2 regions of the Nocardioides sp. Root151 genome follow, and region 1 is predicted to be linked to the other one. Evidence: riboswitches for the same ligand, from Rfam matches in the RefSeq annotation. Region 1 holds a riboswitch; the other holds the start of a gene.
What was found. Region 1 has a riboswitch for S-adenosylmethionine ahead of ASD66_RS22245 (aminotransferase class V-fold PLP-dependent enzyme). Riboswitches for the same ligand answer to the same signal wherever they lie in the genome.
Positions count from the first base shown of each region.

Region 2: it holds a riboswitch for S-adenosylmethionine, as region 1 does, so the genes downstream of both, thrC (threonine synthase) here and ASD66_RS22245 (aminotransferase class V-fold PLP-dependent enzyme) in region 1, are expected to answer to the same signal.

Region 1 is NZ_LMGG01000007.1:984,773-988,189, forward strand. It holds gene ASD66_RS22235 (lipase family alpha/beta hydrolase) at 1-130, shown strand, start outside; gene ASD66_RS22240 (SRPBCC family protein) at 127-588, shown strand; gene ASD66_RS22245 (aminotransferase class V-fold PLP-dependent enzyme) at 611-1,822, opposite strand; SAM riboswitch class IV at 1,860-1,973, opposite strand; gene ASD66_RS22250 (ATP-dependent Clp protease proteolytic subunit) at 2,144-2,776, shown strand; gene ASD66_RS22255 (ATP-dependent Clp protease proteolytic subunit) at 2,781-3,389, shown strand.
Region 2 is NZ_LMGG01000001.1:783,395-786,811, reverse strand. It holds gene ASD66_RS03720 (DUF3263 domain-containing protein) at 1-191, shown strand, start outside; gene ASD66_RS03715 (LytR C-terminal domain-containing protein) at 196-696, shown strand; gene otsB (trehalose-phosphatase) at 838-1,683, opposite strand; SAM riboswitch class I at 1,882-2,024, shown strand; gene thrC (threonine synthase) at 2,034-3,302, shown strand; gene ASD66_RS03700 (MoaD/ThiS family protein) at 3,390-3,417, shown strand, end outside.

The DNA of each region.
Region 1 (3,417 bases):
ACACGGCCGCTCCCGCCGGCACCCCGACCTCTTCCCGGACGCCGACGTGCTGCACGTGCCACGATCCGACCACTTCGGGTTGCTCAACCACCCCGACGTCCACGACGCGATGAGGAGCTGGCTGCGATGACCGCCGAGCGAGAGCTGCGCGCCGAGACCACGATCGAGGCGACACCCGAGCAGGTCTGGGCGGTGCTCTCGGACCTCTCCCGGATGTCCGAGCTGAGTCCCGAGACCGTGCGCATGCTGCCGCTGAAGAGGGGCGGCCTGCGCGTCGGGCAGTGGTACCTCGGCGTGAACCGGCGCAAGCTCGTCGTGTGGCCGACGCGCAACGTGGTCGCCGAGGTCGAGCCGGTCCGGCGCCTCAGCTGGGACACCACGTCCAGCGGCGCCCGCTGGATCTACGAGCTGGAGGAGTCGGGAAGCGGCACCCGTGTCGTGCACCGTCGACCCGTGCCGCGGCAGCTGACCCTCCTGGGCAGGGTGTTCGCCACCCTGGCCCTCGGTGGCAAGGAGGACCACGCCGACGAGCTCGAGACCGGCATGGCCCGCACCCTCGACCGGTTGAAGGCCGCCGTCGAGCGCTGAGCTCCGCACCGTTTCGAGCCGGTCACCCCACCAGCTCGCGCAGCCCGGCGACGAGGCGGTCCACGTGCTCGTCCACCGTGCCGAGGCCGAGGCTGGCGCGCACCGCCGTACCGTCCTCGTCGCAGCCGCCGGACCCGCCGAGCAGGTGGGCCAGCAACGGGTGGGCGCAGAACTTGCCATCGCGCACGCCTATGCCGTGCCTGTCCGCGAGGTGCTGTGCGACGTCGCGGGCTGAGTGGCCCTCGACGGTGAAGGCCAGGATGCCGAGCCGTGGGTGGTCGGGTCCCCACAGGCTGAGCTCGCGCAGGCCGGGCACCTGCGCCAGGCCCGAACGCAGCCGTTCGAGGAGGCGCGTCTCGGCCGCGACGACGGCGTCCCAGTCGGCGGAGAGCTCGCGGCAGGCAGCGGCGAGGGCGACCGCGCCGAGCACGTTGGGGGTGCCGGCCTCGTGTCGCTGCTCGGCGTCCGCAGTCCACTCGACGCGCCCGTCGGGGGCCACGCTGCGGGTCGCCCCACCGCCGCGGAGGTACGGCGCCGCGGCGCGCAGCCAGTCCGCCCGGCCAGCCAGCACGCCCGTCCCGAAGGGTGCATAGAGCTTGTGACCCGAGAAGGCCACGTAGTCCAGGCCCGTGGCGTCGAGCGGTCGATGCGCGACGTACTGCGCCGCGTCGACCGCGATCCGCGCGCCGCACGCGTGGGCCACGTCGGCGAGCTCCCGCACCGGCCACAGCTCGCCGGTGACGTTCGAGGCGGCGGTGACCACGAGGAGTCGCGGCCCGACCGGACAGGCCTCCAGCGCCTCGCGTGCGGCGGCGACGGCCGCGGCCGGGGTGGCCGGGGGAGTGAGGCGTACGGCGTGGCGCCAGGGCAGTTGCGTGGCGTGGTGCTCGGAGTCGAAGACCACCACGCTGGTGCCGCTGGGCACGGCCCGGGCCAGCAGGTTGAAGGCGTCGGTGGTGTTGCGCACGAACACCACGGCCTGCGGCCCGCCGAGGAACTCCCGCACGGTCTCGCGTGCCTCCTCGTAGGCGCGGGTCGTGACCTGCGAGGCGTAGCCCGCACCCCGGTGCACGCTGCTGTACGTCGGCAGGGCCCGGGTGACCGCCTCCTGCACAGCGGCCAGGCAGGGCGCCGAGGCGGCGTAGTCGAGGTTGGCGTACGGCAGCACGCCGTCGCCGACGGGCACCGTGAGATCGGCACCGACGACGGCAGGGAGAGTGGCGAGCAGGGACATGGGTGACCTCCGGGGTTCCGGGACCCCGAAGCGTCGAGATCCGCGCTTGCCCGTTGCACCGCGCAACGGGCCAGGTCGTCACCCGGGCCACCCCACCGCGGAGGAGGGTTGGCGGCCAGCAAGCCGGGGCTTGGTGCTGGCACTCATGACCGTGGTCAGGATGTTAGCCGGAACCCTGCCCGGCCGCGACCCGGGAATCCCGGGTTCGCTCCGGGATGGCCCCGCCTGTCGAATCTGCTGTGGGCGAACAGGGGTGTCCGACGCGTGGATGTGTCGGTCCGGGCGGCTAATGTCGCTCTCGTGAACCAGAATCAGAGCCACATGAATGAGCCCCGACGCTCTGTCGAAGCCAACGGCGGCGGCGCGTCCTACGGGCTTGACGACCACATCTACCAGCGGTTGCTCCGCGAGCGCATCGTGTTCCTCGGTTCCGAGGTGCGCGACCAGAACGCCAACGCGATCTGCGCCCAGCTCCTGCTCCTCTCGGCCGAGGACCCTGAGGCCGACATCTTCTTGCACATCAACAGTCCGGGCGGGTCCGTCGACGCCGGCATGGCGATCTACGACACGATGAACTACATCCCCAACGACGTCGCCACGGTCGGCATGGGCCTGGCCGCCTCGATGGGCCAGTTCCTGCTCTGCGCCGGCACCCAGGGCAAGCGCTACGCGTTGCCCCACGCGCGCATCATGATGCACCAGCCGTCGGGCGGCATCGGTGGTTCGGCCTCCGACATCAAGATCCAGGCCCAGCAGAGCCTGCTGCTCAAGAAGCAGCTCGGTGAGCTGATCGCCCACCACACCGGCCGCACCATCGAAGAGATCGAGCGCGACTCCGACCGTGACCGTTGGTTCACCCCCGGCGAGGCCCTCGAGTACGGCCTCATCGACAAGGTGATCACCAACGCCCGCGAGACCGCAGACGAAGGCCGCCCGGCCCACGGAAAGGCCTGACCCCATGAACTACTACATCCCCCAGTGGGAAGAGCGCACCTCCTACGGGTTCCGGCGCATCGACCCCTACGGCAAGCTCTTCGAGGACCGCATCATCTTCCTCGGCACGCCGATCAGCGACGACATCGCCAACGCGGTGATGGCGCAGCTGCTCTGCCTCGAGTCGATGGACCCCGATCGCGACATCTCCATCTACATCAACAGCCCCGGTGGCTCCTTCACCGCGCTGACCGCGATCTACGACACGATGCGGTTCATCAAGCCCGAGGTGCAGACCGTGTGCCTGGGGCAGGCTGCCTCGGCTGCCGCCGTACTCCTCGCCGCGGGTGCGCCCGGCAAGCGCCTGGCGCTGCCCAACAGCCGCATCCTGATCCACCAGCCCTACACCGAGGGCCAGGGCGGCCAGATCTCCGACCTGGAGATCCAGGCCAACGAGATCATCCGCATGCGTGAGCTGCTCGAGAAGATGATCGCCGACCACACCGGCAAGCCGGTCGAGGAGGTCAGCCGCGACATCGAGCGCGACAAGATCCTCACCGCCGACGCGGCCGTGGAATACGGCCTGGTCGACGCGATCCTCGAATCCCGCAAGGCGCTCCCCGCGCTCGCATGACCCGATCGGACCTCGTGTCCGGCAGCGC
Region 2 (3,417 bases), on a different contig from region 1:
CCGGCGCGAAGGAGCAGGCGGTCCGCGAGAAGTTCGACATGTCCTCGACGCGTTACTACCAGGTGCTCAACGCCTTGATCGACAAGCCGGAGGCGCTGGCCTCCGACCCGTTGCTGGTCCGTCGCCTGCGCCGCCTCCGGGCCGCACGCCAACGCCAGCGCTCGGCCCGCCGACTCGGCTTCGAGGTCTGATCCGGTGCGCGCGAGAGACGACCGTGGTGTCGCCTTCCCCTCTCCGCTCGTCATCCTGAGCATCATCGCGGTGGCCATGGCCGGCATCGCCTACGTCACCACCATGGACCGCGGCGGCGACGGCAAGATGGAGTCCGTCTCCCAGCCGGCACCCTCGCCCACCTCGTCGTCGCCGACGGCCGACCCCGAGCCGGCGCCCGTGGTGAAGAAGAAGCCCAAGAAGGTCGTCAAGGGCAAGGTCTACGTCGAGGTCTACAACAACTCCAACATCTCCGGACTGGCGGGCTCCACCGCGTCCAAGGCCCAGTCGTTCGGCTGGCAGGTCGTGGCCTCCGACAACTGGCACGGCACGATCCCGGCCTCCACTGTCTATTACCCCGCCCGGCTCAAGGCGGCCGGCAAGCTGCTCGCCAAGGACCTCGGCATCGCCCGCGTGATCCCCGCGGTCGACCCCATGGGCGGCGACCGGCTGACCGTCATCCTCACCCCCGACTACACCTCCTGACCCGCCCCGGCCGCGAGTAACGCGGGGTTACGGTCGCTCCACACGCGTCGTGACGCGGGCACACCGACAACAGCACCGCACAAGTGCGGCCGTACGACGCCCGGGTGAGCCTCGGGCCGGCGTACGACGCGGAGCGAGCGGTCAGAGTCGGGCGGAGGCGGCGTCGCGACTGAGCTGCCGCAGGAGGTCGAGCACGCCCTCGGGCCCGTCGACCGAGACGTCCGCACGCCGCAGCAGCGCGCCCTGTTCGTCGGACGACGAGCACACCAGCAACGTGGCCTGGCCCGCCTGCCGCAGCTCCTCGACTGCCGCGAAGGCCTCCAGGTCGCCCAGGTCGTCGCCGGCGAACATGAAGCCGCGCGTCGACAGCTCCTCGGCGATGGTGTGCACGGCGTCGCCCTTGTGGGTGCCCGGCGCGCGCACCTCGATCACGCTGCGCCCCGGCTCCACGGTCAGGTCGTTGGCCGCGGCGAGCTCGGAGACCGGGCCAAGGAGTCGCTCGAACGCGGCGGTCGCGTCCGGCAGCCGCCGGGTGTGTACGGCGACCGCCAGCCCCTTCTCCTCGACGTACGCGTCGAATGCATCGGCCCGTCGCAGCAGTGAGGGCAACCCGAGCAGGAAGCTGGCCAGGCCGTGCGGCGGACGCGGCGAGATCACCCGGCGGTTGACCGAGGACCACCGCTCGTTGCCGTACTGCCCGAAGATGTAGAGCTCCTTGCCCATCTCGCCGATCGCGTTGCCGACGTCGTCGAGTCCGCCGAGCGCGAGGGCCTGGCGGGCGGGCCGACCGGTGATGATCGCGATCGCGGCCACGTGCTCGGCCAGCTCGACGAGGACCTCGCCGGCGTCGGGGTGGATCCGGGCCAGGCTGGGGTCGTCGACGATCGGCGACAGGGTGCCGTCGAGGTCGAGTCCGATGACACTGTCAGCGGCGACACGCACCAGCGCGGCGTACCGCTCCTCACCTGTCGCGGAGATGAACTCCATGGGTCCACCCAATCATGTCCGTTCGCTGCGCGTTCCGGATGCTGCCGTCGTACGACGAGGCGCCCTGGTGCGAGACGGCGTACGACGACCGCGCGTGGCGACGCACGACGACGGATGACGCGACTCCGACGCCTCGAGCGTGTCCGCATCCCGGACCCGATGTGCACATCGTGAGACAGGCTGCGTAGGCTGAGCAACAGCTCATCGAGAGGGACTGAGGGAACGGCCCAGTGAAGTCCCGGCAACCGCCACGAGCCCCCTGACCCGGCCCCGCCGGATCAGTCGTGGAAACGGTGCTAATTCCGGCCCGCGGCGAGATACGCCGTTGGGGAAGATGAGAAGGAGGACTCATGAGCGCACCAACAGTCGAGGCCGGCAAGACACTCCGCGAAGGCGCCTTCGGCAATGCCACCGGCCTGTCGTGTCGCGAGTGCGGCCACCAGATCGCGCTGGGTCCCCACTACGCGTGTCCGGAGTGCTTCGGACCCCTCGAGATCGCCTACGACTTCCCGGCCGTGACCCGCGAGCAGATCGAGGCCGGCCCCGCGAACATCTGGCGCTACAAGGCCCTGCTGCCGGTGCCCGACGACATCGAGCAGAGCCCCAACACCGAGCCCGGCTTCACCCGCCTGCTCAAGGCTGACAACCTCGGTCGCGAGCTCGGCATCGACAACCTGTGGGTGAAGGACGACTCGACCAACCCCACCAACTCGTTCAAGGACCGCGTCGTCGCCTGCGCACTCAGCGCCGCCCGCGAGTTCGACGCCAAGGTCTTCGCCTGCCCCAGCACCGGCAACCTGGCCAACGCGGTCGCCGCCGCCGGTGCCCGTGCCGGCATCAAGACGGTCGTGTTCATCCCGAGCAACCTCGAGCAGCCCAAGCAGGTGAACTCGGCGGTCTTCACCGACAACCTCATCGCCGTCGACGGCAACTACGACGACGTCAACAAACTGGCCTCCGAGATCGCCGGCGAAGAGGACGGCTGGGCGTTCGTGAACGTCAACGTGCGTCCCTACTACGCCGAGGGCTCCAAGACGCTCGGCTACGAGATCGCCGAGCAGCTCGGCTGGCGCCTGCCCGACCAGATCGTGATCCCGGTGGCCTCCGGCTCCCAGCTGACCAAGGTCGACAAGGCCTTCCAGGAGCTGATCAAGCTCGGCCTCGTCGAGGACAAGCCCTACCGCGTGTACGGCGCGCAGGCCGAGGGGTGCTCGCCGGTCTCGGTGGCCTACAAGGCCGGCGTCGACGCGATCCGCCCGGTCAAGCCCGACACCATCGCCAAGTCGCTGGCCATCGGCAACCCGGCCGACGGCATCTACGTGCTCGACGTGTGCCGGCGCTCGGGCGGAGCGGTCGAGGACATCACCGACGACCAGGTCCGCGACGCGATCGTGCTGCTGGCCCGCACCGAGGGCATCTTCACGGAGACCGCCGGCGGCACCACGGTCGGCGTACTCAAGAAGCTGGTCGAGACCGGACAGCTCGACACCTCGCTCGAGACCGTCGTGATCAACACCGGTCACGGTCTCAAGACCCTCGACGCGGTCTCCGAACGAGTCAGCGCCCGGGTCACGATCGCCCCGTCCTACGACGCCTTCGTCGCCGCCAACATCATCTGACGAACCGTGGATTCTTGATGCGCGAACCGTGGGTTCTTGCGCCTCGAACCCGCAATCCTTGATGCACACCCGACCCCAGGAGTAGCCATGAGCGTTTCCGTCCGCATCCCGACCA